2 regions of the Streptomyces sp. NPDC005774 genome follow, and region 2 is predicted to be linked to the other one. Evidence: riboswitches for the same ligand, from Rfam matches in the RefSeq annotation. Region 2 holds a riboswitch; the other holds the start of a gene.
What was found. Region 2 has a riboswitch for S-adenosylmethionine ahead of thrC (threonine synthase). Riboswitches for the same ligand answer to the same signal wherever they lie in the genome.
Positions count from the first base shown of each region.

Region 1 (7,568 bases), on a different contig from region 2:
GCGGCGTACATCGCCTCCCTGGGCGCCGGCCCGGCCGTTCCCACCGCTGAGCAGTACAGCCCCGAGGGCGCCGACATCGCCCAGGGTGGTCAGCTGTTCCGCAACAACTGCGCGCAGTGTCACAACTTCACGGGCAAGGGCGGTGCGCTCACGCACGGCAAGTACGCCCCGGACCTCGAGGGCGTGGACGCCAAGCAGATCTACCAGGCCATGCTGACCGGCCCGCAGAACATGCCTTCCTTCCCCGACGGTTCGCTGTCGGAGCAGAACAAGAAGGACATCATCGCCTACGTGCAGACGGTGAACGGCGATGAGACCGTGAGCCCCGGCGGCCTGTCGCTGGGCGGGCTCGGCCCGGTCTCCGAGGGTCTGTTCGCCTGGATCTTCGGACTCGGCGGGATGATCGCGGTCGCCGTCTGGGTCGCCGCTCGGACCGCAAAGGCCAGGAAGTCATGAGTACCCAAGAGACTCCCGAAGAGAAGCTGCCCGCAGGGCAGGACACCGCGCACGGCGCGGTGCGTGTCGCGGACGAGAAGAACCCGTTCGCCGACCCGGGGCTGCCGCCCCACGAGCCGCGGGTCCAGGACATCGACGAGCGGGCCGCCAAGCGGTCCGAGCGTACGGTCGCCCTGCTGTTCACGCTGTCGATGCTGGCCACCGTCGGCTTCATCGCGTCGTTCGTGACGATCCCGGTCGACCAGTCCGTCTACATCTTCCCGATCGGTCACATCAACGCGCTGAACTTCGCGCTCGGTATGACCCTCGGCATCGCTCTGTTCGCCATCGGAGCCGGCGCGGTCCACTGGGGCCGCACGCTGATGTCGGACCACGAGCTCGCCGACGAGCGGCACCCGGTCGCCGCGTCGCCGGAGGTCCGCGAGAAGGTCATGGAGGACTTCCGCCAGGGCGCGAAGGAGTCCGTGGTCGGACGGCGCAAGCTGATTCGCAACACGATGTTCGGCGCGCTGGCCCTGGTCCCGCTCTCCGGCGTGGTCCTGCTGCGCGACCTCGGTCCGCTGCCCGAGACCAAGCTCCGCCACACGGCGTGGAAAAAGGGCAAGCTGCTCGTCAACATGAACACGAACGAGCCCATGCGGCCGTCCGACATCATCGTGGGCTCGCTGACCTTCGCCCAGCCCGAGGGCCTGGACCCGCACGAGCACGGGTTCATGAACGAGATCGCCAAGGCCGCCCTGATGATCGTCCGTATCCAGCCGGAGGACATCAAGGACAAGCGCGAGCTCGAGTGGTCGCACGAGGGTATCGTCGCGTACTCGAAGATCTGCACCCACGTGGGCTGCCCGATCTCCCTGTACGAGCAGCAGACGCACCACGCGCTGTGCCCCTGCCACCAGTCCACCTTCGACCTCTCCGACGGGGCCCGGGTCATCTTCGGTCCCGCCGGTCACGCCCTGCCGCAGCTGCGTATCGGTGTGAACGACGAGGGCTATCTCGAAGCGCTCGGCGACTTCGAAGAGCCCGTCGGTCCGTCCTTCTGGGAGCGCGGATGAGTACCACGACCAGCACCACGAATCCGTCCGGCGCCGAGGGGCCGGGCCGTTCCCGCGGGAAGGCCCCGGCCGGCGAACGCGTCGCGGACTGGGCCGACGGCCGGCTGGGGATCTACTCCCTGGCCAAGGCCAACATGCGCAAGATCTTCCCCGACCACTGGTCGTTCATGCTGGGTGAGATCTGCCTCTACAGCTTCATCATCATCATCCTCACGGGTGTGTACCTGACGCTGTTCTTCCACCCGTCGATGAACGAGGTGGTGTACCACGGCAGCTACGTCCCCATGCAGGGACAGCTGATGAGTGAGGCGTACAAGTCGACGCTGGACATCAGCTTCGACGTCCGTGGCGGTCTGCTGATCCGGCAGCTCCACCACTGGGCCGCGCTGATCTTCCTGGCCGGCATGTTCGTGCACATGATGCGCGTGTTCTTCACCGGCGCGTTCCGCAAGCCGCGTGAGATCAACTGGCTGTTCGGCTTCCTGCTGTTCGTCCTGGGCATGTTCACCGGTTTCACCGGCTACTCGCTCCCGGACGACCTGCTCTCCGGCACCGGTATCCGCTTCACGGAGGGCGCGGTCCTGTCCGTGCCGATCGTCGGCACGTATCTCGCGTTCTTCATCTTCGGCGGGGAGTTCCCGGGGGACGACTTCATCGCCCGGTTCTACTCGGTCCACATCCTGCTGCTGCCGGGCATCATGCTCGGTCTCGTGGTGGCGCACCTGATCCTGGTCTTCTACCACAAGCACACGCAGTTCGCGGGCCCCGGCAAGACCAACAAGAACGTCGTGGGCATGCCGCTGCTGCCGGTGTACATGGCGAAGGCCGGAGGCTTCTTCTTCCTGGTCTTCGGCGTGCTGTGCGTCGTCTCGGCGGTCGCGACGATCAACCCGATCTGGAACATCGGCCCCTACCGGCCGGACATGGTCTCCACCGGAGCCCAGCCCGACTGGTACATGGGCTTCTCCGAGGGCCTGGTCCGTGTGATGCCGGGCTGGGAGATCAACTTCTGGGGTCACACGCTCGCCCTGGGTGTGTTCGTCCCGCTGATGATCTTCCCGATGGTCCTGGTGTCCATCGCGGTCTACCCGTTCATCGAGTCCTGGATCACCGGCGACAAGCGCGAGCACCACATCCTGGACCGCCCGCGCAACGCGCCGACCCGCACCGCCTTCGGTGTCGCGTGGATGGCCTGGTACTTCGTGCTCCTCGTCGGCGGCGGCAACGACCTGTGGGCGACGCACTTCAACCTGTCGATCAACGCGATCACCTGGTTCGTGCGCATCGGCTTCTTCGCCGTGCCGGTGGCCACGTTCATCATCACCAAGCGGATCTGCCTCGGCCTCCAGCGCCGGGACAAGGACAAGGTGCTGCACGGCCGCGAGTCGGGCATCATCAAGCGCCTGCCGCACGGTGAGTTCATCGAGGTCCACGAGCCGCTCAGCCAGGAGCAGCTGCACACCCTCACGGCGCACGAGCAGTACCAGCCGGCCGAGATCGGCCCGCTCGTCGACGAGAACGGTGTCGAGCGCAAGGTGAAGCCGCTCGAGAAGCTGCGCGCCAAGCTCAGCGAGGGCTACTACGGCGGGGAGTCCCAGATTCCGAAGCCGACCGTCGAGGAGTACAAGGAGATCACGAGCGGCCACGGCCACCACTGATCCCCCGCACCGCCTCAACCGCCTTCCCAAGGCAACCGAGTCGCCACACGACTGCGCAGGGCCCCCGTCCGAGGACCGGACGGGGGCCCTGCGTCGTGCCCCCGGATCGATAGGGTGGGGACGAAACCCCTACCCATCCGTCTGCCGAAGACGTCGAGGACCCAGGAGCGGCTGATGAGCGCTGTGACCCCCGCTGGAGGCAACCCCGCGGCGGACCGCTCCTGGCCCGCCCTGCTGAACGGCCTGCTCGACGGCCACGACCTGTCCGCCGACGACACCGCCTGGGCGATGGACCTGATCATGCGCGGTGAGGCCACCGACGCGCAGATCGCCGGGTTCGCCGTGTCCCTGCGGGCCAAGGGCGAGACCGTCGAGGAGATCACCGGCTGCGTCCGGGCGATGTACGACCACGCCATCGGCATCGAGGTGCCCGGGCGGACCGTCGACATCGTCGGTACCGGCGGCGACGGCGCCAGGACGGTGAACATCTCCACGATGTCCTCCGTCGTCATCGCCGGCACCGGGGCGAAGGTCGTCAAGCACGGCAACCGGGCCGCCTCCTCCGCGTCCGGCGCCTCCGACGTCCTGGAGAAGCTCGGCGTCAACCTGGAGCTGACCCCGCAGCGGGTCGCCGAGGTCGCCGAGGAGGCCGGGATCACCTTCTGCTTCGCGGTGAAGTTCCACCCGGCGCTGCGCCATGTGGCGGCCGCGCGGGGCCAGCTGGGCGTCCGGACGGTGTTCAACTTCCTCGGCCCGTTGGCCAACCCGGCCCGGGTCAGGGCCCAGGCCGTCGGGGTCGCCGACCCGAGGATGGCTCCGATCATGGCCGGTGTGTTCGCCGGACGCGGCCACTCCTCGCTGGTGTTCCGCGGCGACGACGGTCTCGACGAGCTGACCACCACCGGCCCCTCGACGGTGTGGGTGGTCCGGGACGGACAGGTGACCGAGGAGCGCTTCGACCCGCGCGACGTCGGTCTCGAGCCGGTGCCGCTGGAGGCCCTGCGCGGCGCCGACGCGTCGTACAACGCGGAGGTCGCCCGGCGGGTGCTGGACGGCGAACACGGCCCGGTGCGGGACGCGGTGCTGCTGAACTCGGCGGCGGCGCTGGTGGCGCTCGAACCGGGCACCGGGACGCTGGCGGAGCAGATCGGGGCAGGGATGGCCAAGGCCGCCGAATCGATCGACTCGGGCGCCGCCCGGCGGGTTCTGGAGCGCTGGGTGCTGGCCAGCAACGCGTGAGCCGTACGTCCTGAGTCATACGTCCTGAGTCATACGTCCTGGGCCACCGGCGCGGTCCGGATCCGTCCAGGATCCGGACCGCGCCTTGCGCGTACGGGGCTGTGTTGGCAAGATCTCGGACCAGGTCATGAGCGACAGCCATCAGGCCCCGGCCGGCTGTCCGGCAACCCTCCGTCCGTGGCGGGGTGCCCCGGGTGAGGACCAGGCCGTGAGCAGCAGGGCTCGCGGCAAGCGCGGACCCCTCGCACTCGATCGAGTGACACACCAGGGGTCCTGGTCGTTCGAGGGAGCCTTCCGTGAGCAAGCGAATGTGTTAGGGCCTGTCCGGCGGATCATGCCGGAGGCGCGGGGCTCGGCACGACCTTCTCCGCGTCGCAGCTGAACGCACCGGTCCCCGCTCGCCCCAGTGGGACGGATGCCGCCGGCCCCCTCCGACGTGATCCGCAGAACAGGTCCCGAGGCGTTTCCGCCGGCCGTTCCGAGGCCGGGGGACCCCGCCTTCGCAGATTCCCCGTCACCTTCTCCCACGCTCGAGCCGTGTGCGCTCGCGTGGTGATTCCGCCTGCTTCCACGGGAGTTCAGCCATGTCCGTTTCCACCGTCGCCACCGCCACCGCCACCGCCACCGCCACCGCCACCGCCACCGCTACCGTCGCCACCGCCACCGCCGCCGCCGACGGCCCGTCCGGCTGCGCCCCGCTGCCCGTGCTCGGCCGGGACGTCACCGTGCCCCTCGTCACCGGCGGGGAGGTCACCTACGCCGCGCTCGACCACGCCGCCAGCGCCCCGGTGCTCCAGCGGGTGTGGGACGAAGTGGCCGCGTACGCGCCCTACTACGGCAGCGTCCACCGCGGCGCCGGGTACCTCTCCCAGCTCTCCACCGAGCTGTTCGAGAACGCCCGCCGGACCGTCGCCGAGTTCCTCGACTGCCGCGACGGGGACCAGGTGGTCTTCACCCGGTCCACCACCGACTCGCTCAACCTGCTCGCCGCCGCCCTCCCGGACGACTGCCAGGTCTTCGTCTTCGAGACCGAGCACCACGCCGCCCTGCTGCCCTGGGGGTCCCCCCACGCCGCAAGGCGTGGGAGGAGCGGTGCCCGCGTCACCTTCCTCGACGCCCCGGACAGCCCGGAGCAGGCCGTACGGACCCTGGAACACGCCCTCGCCGCCCGCGACCCCCACGACCCCGCCCTGGTCTGCGTCACCGGCGCCTCCAACGTCACCGGCGAGCTGTGGCCCGTACGCGAGCTGGCCGCCGCCGCCCACGCGCACGGCGCCCGGATCGTCCTGGACGCCGCCCAGTTCGCCCCGCACCACGCGGTGAGCGTGCGTGACCTGGACGTCGACTGGGTCGCCTTCTCCGGGCACAAGCTGTACGCCCCGTTCGGTGCCGGTGTCCTGGCCGGCCGCGCCGACTGGCTGCGGGAGGCCGAGCCCTACCTCGCGGGGGGCGGCGCCAGCCGCAAGGTCGCCCGGCGCGAGGACGGGGGAGTGGACGTCCAGTGGCACGACAGCGCCGCCCGCCACGAGGCCGGCTCGCCCAACGTCATCGGCGCCCACGCCGTCGCCTCGGCCTGCAAGGCGCTCGCCGAGGCCGGGTTCGGCACGCTGGCCGCCCACGAGGAGCAGCTGATCCGCACCGTACGGGACGGGCTCGCGGACGTGCCCGAGGTGCGGTTCCTGTCCCTGTTCGGGGACGACGCACCGCGCGTCGGCGTGCTCTCCTTCGTTGTCGACGGCTGGAACAGCTCCCACTTCGCCGCGGCCCTCTCCGCCGAGTACGGCATCGGCGTACGGGACGGACTGTTCTGCGCCCACCCGCTGCTGCGCGCCCTGCTCGGCGGCGATCCGCAGAACCAGGGAGAGTGCGGCGCACCCGAGGCGGCGCCCGGTGAGACGTCCCTCGACGCGGTCCGCGTCAGCTTCGGCGCGGGCACGCCGGACGAACACGTGGAGCGCTTCGTCCGCGCCGTCCGGGAACTCGTGCGCGGCGGCGCCCGCTGGAACTACCGGACGGTCGACGGCCGCTGCGTGCCGGACACCTCCGCCTGAGTGCCGGTCGCCTGTCCCGGTACGCGCGCCCCGCCGGGCACCGCCCGCCGGACGGCGGGGGCCGCGGGAGAGGGTGCGGCCGGGGCCGCCCTCCGGCGGTTGAAAATCATGGGACCGATCCTGCGGACCGGACCGGACGGCATGGATGAGCCCCGGACGAAGAACTCTTCATCCTCGGCCCTTCACGGCTGCCCGGGACGCCTCGGGCGCCCCGGCACTCCCACCGCGCAGGCCCTCCCGGTCCGGGCCGGTCAGTTGTCGAGGCCGATCGCGAACGCGGCCTCCAGGTCGTGCTGCGAGTACGTGCGGAACGCCACGTGCGTGTCCGTCCCCTCCACGCCCGGGATCTTGTTGATCCGGCCCGGGATGACCTCCGCCAGGTCCTCGTGCTCCTTGACCCGGACCATGGCGATCAGGTCGTAGGTCCCGGTGACGGAGAAGACCTCGCTGACGCTGTCCAGCGCGGCGATCCGCTCCGCGATCTCGGGGATCCGGTCCACGCTGGTCTTGATGAGGACGATCGCGGTGATCACTGCTGGTTCTCTCCCTCGGGGGCCGGAGCCGGTGCGCTTCTCACTGTAGTCGCCCCCGTGGAACGCGCCCACGCCCAGCAGAAGCCCAGCCCGAAGCCCACCAGGTGGGCCAGATACGCCACTCCCGGCCCGTCGGAGGCCTGCCCCGCCGCCAGCCACTGCAGCGCCACCCAGAACGGCAGTACCACCCACGCAGGGAAGCGCACCGGCAGAAAGAACAGGAACGGCAGCAGACTGGTCACCCGCGCCCGGGGAAACAGGAAGAGGAACGCGCCGAGGATCCCCGAGATCGCCCCCGAGGCGCCGACCAGGGACTGCTCCGAGTCCGCGTTGGCCACGGCGTACCCGAGCAGGGCGAGGTGCCCGCAGCCGACGTAGAACAGGGTGAACCGCAGGCGGCCCATGCGGGCCTCGGTCATCCTCCCGAAGACGTGGAGGAAGAGCATGTTGCCGAGCAGATGCACCCAGCTGCCGTGGACGAACAGGGCTGTGGCCGGAGTGAGGGCACTCCACGGGGACCCTTCGAACAGGTCTGCGGGAATCACCCCCCAGCGGCGGAAGTAGCCACGCTGCGCG
Region 1 covers NZ_JBIAIV010000014.1:140,608-148,175, reverse strand. The annotation lists gene ACFYQA_RS15910 (c-type cytochrome) at 1-456, shown strand, start outside; gene ACFYQA_RS15905 (Rieske 2Fe-2S domain-containing protein) at 453-1,511, shown strand; gene ACFYQA_RS15900 (cytochrome bc complex cytochrome b subunit) at 1,508-3,169, shown strand; gene trpD (anthranilate phosphoribosyltransferase) at 3,344-4,408, shown strand; SAM riboswitch class IV at 4,532-4,648, shown strand; gene ACFYQA_RS15890 (aminotransferase class V-fold PLP-dependent enzyme) at 4,993-6,459, shown strand; gene ACFYQA_RS15885 (Lrp/AsnC family transcriptional regulator) at 6,711-6,992, opposite strand; gene ACFYQA_RS15880 (rhomboid family intramembrane serine protease) at 6,989-7,568, opposite strand, start outside.
Region 1: linked by a shared signal. The riboswitch ahead of ACFYQA_RS15890 (aminotransferase class V-fold PLP-dependent enzyme) and the one ahead of thrC (threonine synthase) in region 2 are both predicted to bind S-adenosylmethionine.

Region 2 (7,568 bases):
CCAGCCCGTCGGCGAGCGCCTCGACCGCCTCCTGCCAGACCTTCCGGGCCCGTACGTCGCCCGAGGCCACGGCTGCGGCGCAGTGGGCCGCGTCCGCGTCCTCCTCGCCGCAGGCCGCCGCCCACGCCTCGCCGACCGCCGCCGCGGACGCGTACCGCTCCAGGCAGCCGCGTTGACCGCACGGGCAGAGGGCGCCCCCGGGCCGTACGACGATGTGGCCGATCTCGCCCGCGAAGCCGTGCGCGCCCGCCTCCACCCGGCCGTCGATGCCGATGGCGCCCGCGATGCCGGTGCCCAGCGCCACGAACAGGAACCGGTCGGCGCCCCGGCCCGCCCCGATGCGGCCCTCGGCGAGCCCGCCGGTGCGGACGTCGTGGCCGAGGGCGACCGGGATGCCGCCGAGCCGCTGTGCGAGCAGGGCGCGCAGCGGGAGGTCGCGCCAGCCGAGGTTGGCGGCGTAGACGGCGATGCCCCGCCTCCCGTCGACGATGCCGGGGACGGCGAGGCCGGCGGCGGACGCGGGCTCGCCGAGGTGCTCGGCGCCGTGGGCGAGGAGGTCGGCGGCGAAGTCCAGGATTCCGGCGACCACCGCGTCCGGGCCGCGGTCGCGCGCGGTGGCCCGGCGGGCCCGGTGCAGCAGCGTGCCGTCCGCTCCGACCAGGGCGGCCTTCATCCCGGTGCCGCCCACATCGAGGGCGATGACATGTTCCACGGGGGACAGTGTGACCCCGGGACCCGCAAGAGGTCTAGTCCACTTACGTGGTGGAGACCTTGATCCGATGATCGGAAACCTTTCGGAGTGGAGGGCGCGGAGCGCCGGAGTCGGAGCGGAAAACAGTGCGGCGGCGGAGCTTGGCGAGGACGAGCGGCTCGGATTCTCCCGCGAGTACGACCTGCTGCCGGTCACCATCTCCGCGTCCCGCGTGATGGACGAGTCCGCGGAGGACAAGAAGCTCCGGCCCTTCCTCGACCGGTTGCCGACCGCGGAGCTCTATCCGGTCGGCAACACCTCCTGGGCCGACGTCAACGCGGCCATCAAGCAGCGGATCGGCAAGGCCGTGACCCCGAAGGGCAGCCCCGAGGACGTACTGGGCCGGCTCCAGGCGACCGCCACACGCGCGGAGAGCGCGCAGTAGGGCACCTGCCCCGTCCACCCCCGTCCGCGGACCGGCTGTCGGCGGCGGGGGCTACCGTGCGGGGTATGGACCAGGACCCAGACACGGACCAGGACCCAGGCACGGACGAGGAGCGGGAACAGGAGAGGGAGCGGGAGCGGGAACAGGGCCAGGAGTGGCCGGCGCGGCGCGAGCGGGGAATCCTCGCGCTGGAGCGCCGCGGCTTCCTCGGACCCGGCGCGAAGGAGCGGGCGATCCGTGAGGAGCTGGGCCTGGCCCCGGTGCGCTACTACCAGCTTCTCAACGCCCTGCTCGACGACCCCCGCGCCCTGGCCCACGACCCGGTCACCGTGAACCGGCTCCGCCGCGTCCGCGAGTCCCGCCGCGCGGAACGCTGAACGCGTTCCGCGTTCCGCGCGGCGGGGGTGACTGCTGCCGGCGGGTGCGCCGCCCGGTCGGCGGGTCGGCCGCTCAGTCCGTTCGCGGAGCCAGGGCCCGTGCCAGCGCCCCGAGCAGGTGTACGACACCCGCGGGGCCGTCGACCACCACGTCCGCGCGTTCCCGCAGCTCCGTGACCTCGTCGCTGCCGCTGCACACCAGCACACCGGGAACACCGTCCGAGCGGAGTGTGTCGACGGCGGCGTAGGCGGGGAGGTCGCCCAGGTCGTCTCCCGCGTAGAGGACGGACCCGGCGCCGATCTCGCGGGCGTACTCCGCCAGGGCGACGCCCTTGTCCATCCCGGGCGGACGCAGTTCCAGGACCATGCGGCCGGGCTCGACGACCAGCCCGTGCCGGTGTGCCAGGCCGGTCAGCGGTTCGCGCAGCGCCTCGAGGGCGGCCTGGGGGTCGGCGGCCCTGCGGGTGTGGACGGCCACCGCGCGGCCCTTCTCCTCGGTCCAGGTGCCCTCCGGCGCGCCGAGCCGGTCGAGCAGCCCCGGCAGTTCCGCGCGGACGGCGGCGACCCCGGGGTGCGGGGCGGGCGCGGTGATGTCACCGGTGGCGGCATCCCAGCGCTCGGTGCCGTAGTGGCCGAGGACGACGAGGTGCTCCAGGCCGGGGACGTCCGCGAAGCCGCCGTGCCGCACCGCGACCGCGGGAGGCCGGCCGGTGATCACCGCCACGGAGGTCACCCGCGGGGCGAGCGCGGTGAGCGCGCGCACCGCGCCGGGATGGGCGCGCGCCTGCTCGGGGTCGGGCACGATCGGCGAGAGCGTCCCGTCGAAGTCGAGGGCGATCAGCGCCTTCCCCGGCCGTGCGAGCAGCGCGTCGAGCCCGTCCCGCCCGGCCCGCGTGGCGGGCACCGGCAGGGTGGCGGAGGCGCCGGCATCAGTGGCGTCGGTATCGGAGGCGTCGGGGTGCGTGGCGTTCGGGTCCGTGGAATCCGTAGAGCTGCCCATACCGCCAACCTATCCACGCCCGCCCGTCCACACGCATACGTGACCGGCCATCCAGGGACGGCGGGCAGGCCAGGAGAACGGGCGGGCGAGCGGGCGGGTGAGCGGGCGGCCCGGTTCTAGCTTCCGTCCCGCAGCGCGTTCAGCTGGTCCAGGAACCATTGCTGCGGCGGCAGTGCCGTCGCCGCCTCGGCCAGGCGTTTGGCGCGCTCGGTCCGCTCCGCCGGGCGCATCGCGAGCCCTTCGTGCAGGGCCCGCGCCGTGTCGACCACGTCGTACGGGTTGACGGCGATCGCGTCCTCGCCCAGTTCCTCGTACGCGCCCGCCTCCCGGGACAGCACCAGCGCGCAGCCCCTGTCGGACAGGATCGGGACCTCCTTGGCGACCAGGTTCATCCCGTCCCGGATGGGGTTGACCAGGGCCACGTCGGCCAGCCGGTACGCGGCCAGGGAGCGCGCGAAGTCGTCCTTGACGTGCAGGACGACGGGCTGCCAGCCCGGGGTCCCGTACCGCTCGTTGATCTCCTGGGCGACCCGTTGCACCTCGGCCGTGTAGTCGCGGTACACGGCGAGGTCCTGCCGGGAGGGGTAGGCGAAGGCGACGTGCACGACGCGTTCGCGCCATTCGGGGTGGTCGTCGAGGAGCTGGCGGTAGGCGAGCAGGCCGCGCACGATGTTCTTCGACAGCTCGGTCCGGTCGACCCGGACGACGGTCTTGCGCGGGGTCCCGTCGGGGGCCGTGCCGATCTCCTCGCGGAGCGTGACGATCCGTTCCTCGACGTCCGTCTCGTGCGCGCGGCCGCGCAGGAAGTCCGCGTCGATGCCCAGCCCGTGCACCCCGATCGCGGTCCGTCCGAGCCCGTCCGCGAACCGCTCGCAGCACGCGGTGAACGCGTCCGCCCAGCGCCGGGTCAGGAAGCCGAGCCGGTCCGCGCCCAGCATTCCGCGCAGCACCTGCCCGGCGATGTCGTCGGGCAGCATCCGGAAGTACTCCGGCGGGGCCCACGGCGTGTGCGAGAAGTGACCGATGCGCAGGTCGGGGCGGAGCTCCCGGAGCAGCCCCGGGACCAGCGCCAGATGGTAGTCCTGCACCACGACCGCGGCCCCCTGGGCCGCCTCCTCGGCCAGCGCCACGGCGAACGCCCGGTTGTAGGCCTCGTAGGACGCCCACTGCCGGCGGAACTCCGCGTCGAAGACGGGCTCCAGCGGTGTCTGGTACAGCATGTGGTGCACGAACCACAGCACCGAGTTCGCGATGCCGTTGTACGCGTCGGCGTGCACGTCCGCGGGGATGTCCAGCATCCGCACGCCGTCCTCGCCGATCCCGCGCCGCACGGCCTCGCGGTCGCCGTCGGACAGTGCCGAGCACACCCACAGCGCGTCCGTGTCCGACCCGATCGCCGACAGCCCGGACACCAGCCCGCCGCCGCCCCTTCTGGCCCGCAGCGAACCGTCCTCGTCCACCGCGTACGAAACGGGGCCGCGGTTCGACGCGACCAGCACCTGAGCACCCTGACCAGCCTGCATGGAAGCCATACGCCTGAACCTAGCCCGCCTCCGAAACGCTCAAACGTGCGGATCAGCCGTATGCGGATCGGCGAACCGGCCGTATACGAGCCGTATACGGCCGGACCCGCCCGGAACGCCAGGTCAAGGGCTGCGGCAGGGTGCGCGGGCCGTCGTGGTCAGGCCACTCGGCGGGACTGGTACTCGGCTATGTCCGCCATCGGGGGCCGTTCCTCCGTGTCCACCGGGTGGGTGCGGGGCTCGAAGCCGGCGCCGGTGCGTTCGAACTGGGTGAGCGCGGGGCGGACGAGGTGGCCGCGGGCCAGGCGGAGGTGGGCGGTGCGGTAGATCGCGGCGGCCATCCGGCCGAGGGCCTGGCCGTCCTGGTGGCGGTGCCTGCGGACGCCGACGTCGACCTGGGCGAGGGCGTCCAGGCCCACCAGGTGCAGGGCGTCGACCAGCATGCCCAGCTCGACGCCGTAGCCGACGGGGAAGGGCAGCCGTTCCAGGAGCGAGCGGCGGGCCGCGTACTCGCCGCCGAGCGGCTGCACGAAGCCGGCCAGCTGCGGCCAGTGCAGGTTGAGCAGCGGGCGCGCCATCAGCTCCGTGACCCTGCCTCCCTGGCCGGCCGCGGAGCCCAGGGGCCGGTCGTACATGGCCTTCACCAGCTGCACGTCCGGTTCGGTGAGCAGGGGGCCGACGATGCCGGAGACGAAGTCGGCGGAGAACTCCCTGAGGTCCGCGTCGACGAAGCAGACGATGTCCCCCCGGGTGACCAGCAGGGAGCGCCACAGCACCTCGCCCTTGCCGGGCACGGCGGGGATGCGGGGCAGGATCGTGTCCCGGTGCACCACGGTCGCGCCCGCCGCGGCGGCCGCCTGCGACGTGCGGTCGGTCGAGCCGGAGTCCACGACCACGATCTCGTCGACCAGCGGGACCCGCAGCATCAGCTCGTGCCGGATCGTCGTGACGATCCCGCCGACGGTGGCCTCCTCGTTGAGCGCGGGCAGCACCACGCTCACCGTCTGTCCCGTGGCGCGTTTCGCGGTCAGGAGGCGGTGCACCGGGCGGTCGGTCACGGACCAGGAGCGGTCGGCCAGCCAGCGCTCGACTTCTTCCAGCACGGTCGGTGGCTCCTCACTTCTGTGGTCCATAACTCCTCTGGTCCATACTCCTGCGGCTCCCATCAGGGCGGCCCGTACTCCTGTGATCCATGCCCCTGTGATCCGTCTCGCGGTTCGGACGTGCTCTCTCCACCGTCCTGGCCTTCGGTTACAGTCTTGAACAACGCGGATGAACCCCGCACATCGGGGGTCGCGACCCTCTCGGGTCCTCGTCCGCGCCGTACTACCGCACGACCCACAACCGCACGACACAACTGCATACAGCTCATCCAGAGGGGCAGAGGGAAACGGCCCGATGAAGCCCCGGCAACCCTCCAGCCGGTTCTCGTAGATCACCGTCGATCGACGATCGCAGCGCACCGTGATGATCACCGTGCACCGTGACGATCACCGCGCATTGCGGCGTTCACCGCGCATCGCAGTGGATCGCGTCGCTGATCGTCCTCGCGAGGCTCCCGGCTAGGGAAGGTGCCAAATCCGTCTCACGGCGAGATGCGTCGTGAGGAAGATGAGGAGAAAGGGCCTCGCCTCACATGGCTGTGCAGACTGTTGAAAGCACTACGGAATCCGCCGCGCCCTCGGTCGATCTCGGCCCCGCCGTCGCGCTGTCCTGCCGCGAGTGCGGCCACCGCGTACCGCTCGGTCCCGTCTTCGCCTGCCAGGAGTGTTTCGGCCCGCTGGAGATCGCCTACGACTTCTCGGACCACGACACCGAGGAACTGCGCCGGCGCATCGAAGCGGGCCCCGCGAACATCTGGCGCTACGCGCCCCTGCTGCCCGTCCCCGCCGACGTGGCGACCAAGCCGAACATCAATCCCGGCTGGACCAAGCTCGTCCAGGCCGACAACCTCGCCCGCGAACTCGGCGTCACCGGCGGCCTGTACGTCAAGGACGACTCCGGCAACCCGACGCACTCCTTCAAGGACCGGGTCGTCGCCCAGGCCCTGGAGGCCGCCCGCGCCTTCGGTTTCACCACCCTCTCCTGCTCCTCCACGGGCAACCTCGCCGGTGCCGTCGGCGCCGCCGCCGCCCGCGCCGGACTGCGCTCCTGCGTGTTCATCCCGCACGACCTGGAGCAGGGCAAGGTCGTCATGGCCGCCGTCTACGGCGGGGAGCTCATCGGCATCGAGGGCAACTACGACGACGTGAACCGTTTCTGCTCCGAGCTGATCGGCGACCCGGCCGGCGAGGGCTGGGGCTTCGTCAACGTCAACCTGCGGCCGTACTACGCCGAGGGCTCCAAGACCCTCGCGTACGAGATCTGCGAGCAGCTCGGCTGGCGGCTGCCCGACCAGCTCGTCGTCCCCATCGCCTCCGGCTCACAGCTCACGAAGATCGACAAGGGGCTGCGGGAGCTGATCGAGCTCGGCCTCGTCGAGGACAGGCCGTACAAGATCTTCGGTGCCCAGGCGGAGGGCTGTTCGCCGGTGTCGACCGCGTACAAGGCGGGCCACGACGTCGTCCGGCCGCAGAAGCCGAAGACCATCGCCAAGTCGCTCGCCATCGGCAACCCCGCCGACGGCCCGTACGTCCTGGACATCGCGCGCCGCACCGGCGGCGCGGTGGAGGACGTGACGGACGAGCAGGTCGTGGAGGCCATCAGGCTGCTCGCCCGGACCGAGGGCATCTTCGCCGAGACCGCGGGCGGCGTGACCGTCGGCGTCACGAAGAAGCTGATCGAGAACGGTGACCTGGACCCGGCCCTGACCACCGTCGTGCTCAACACCGGCGACGGCCTCAAGACGCTGGACGCGGTGGCCGACACCGGCCTGACCGCGACCATCCGTCCCAGCCTGGAGTCGTTCCGAGAGGCCGGCCTCGCTTGACCTCCCCCTCGGAGCCCCGAGGAGGCCGGCGGTCGCCCACTGGGTTTCCTGCTTCACGGCCGACGGCCCCCGGGACGCACCCGAGCCGAGGTCCTGCATCTGCTCCACAGGCCGAAACCGCCGACCCGGCGGCCGACACGCAAAGTAATCTTATCGTGACTGGAGGTCAAGTCGCATGAGCGTGACCGTTCGCATCCCCACCATCCTGCGCACCTACACCGGTGGCAGGGCCGAGGTCGGCGCCGAGGGCGCCACTCTCGCCGACGTCATCGCCGACCTGGAGAAGAACCACACCGGGATCGCCGCCCGGGTCCTCGACGACCAGGGCAAGCTGCGCCGCTTCGTCAACGTCTACGTCAACGACGACGACGTCCGCTTCGAGCAGGGCCTGCAGACCGCGACCCCGGACGGTGTGGGTGTGTCGATCATCCCGGCCGTCGCCGGCGGCTGATCATTACCATCGGTAATCAGAATTACTGAGCGTTCATCGGATGGCCCCTTCCGCGAGAGAAGCGGAGGGGGCCATTCCGTGGGATTGAACACGATAGAGTCGGGGAACACGGCCCCGATTTCCCCATCGGGAACCATTAATTCCTGCCGCCC
Region 2 covers NZ_JBIAIV010000010.1:79,614-87,181, forward strand. The annotation lists gene ACFYQA_RS12315 (ROK family protein) at 1-712, opposite strand, end outside; partial or broken gene ACFYQA_RS12320 (sugar ABC transporter substrate-binding protein) at 858-1,136, shown strand; gene ACFYQA_RS12325 (DUF3263 domain-containing protein) at 1,202-1,513, shown strand; gene otsB (trehalose-phosphatase) at 1,587-2,513, opposite strand; gene ACFYQA_RS12335 (trehalose-6-phosphate synthase) at 2,630-4,036, opposite strand; gene ACFYQA_RS12340 (glucosyl-3-phosphoglycerate synthase) at 4,195-5,139, opposite strand; SAM riboswitch class I at 5,402-5,654, shown strand; gene thrC (threonine synthase) at 5,673-6,965, shown strand; gene ACFYQA_RS12350 (MoaD/ThiS family protein) at 7,141-7,416, shown strand.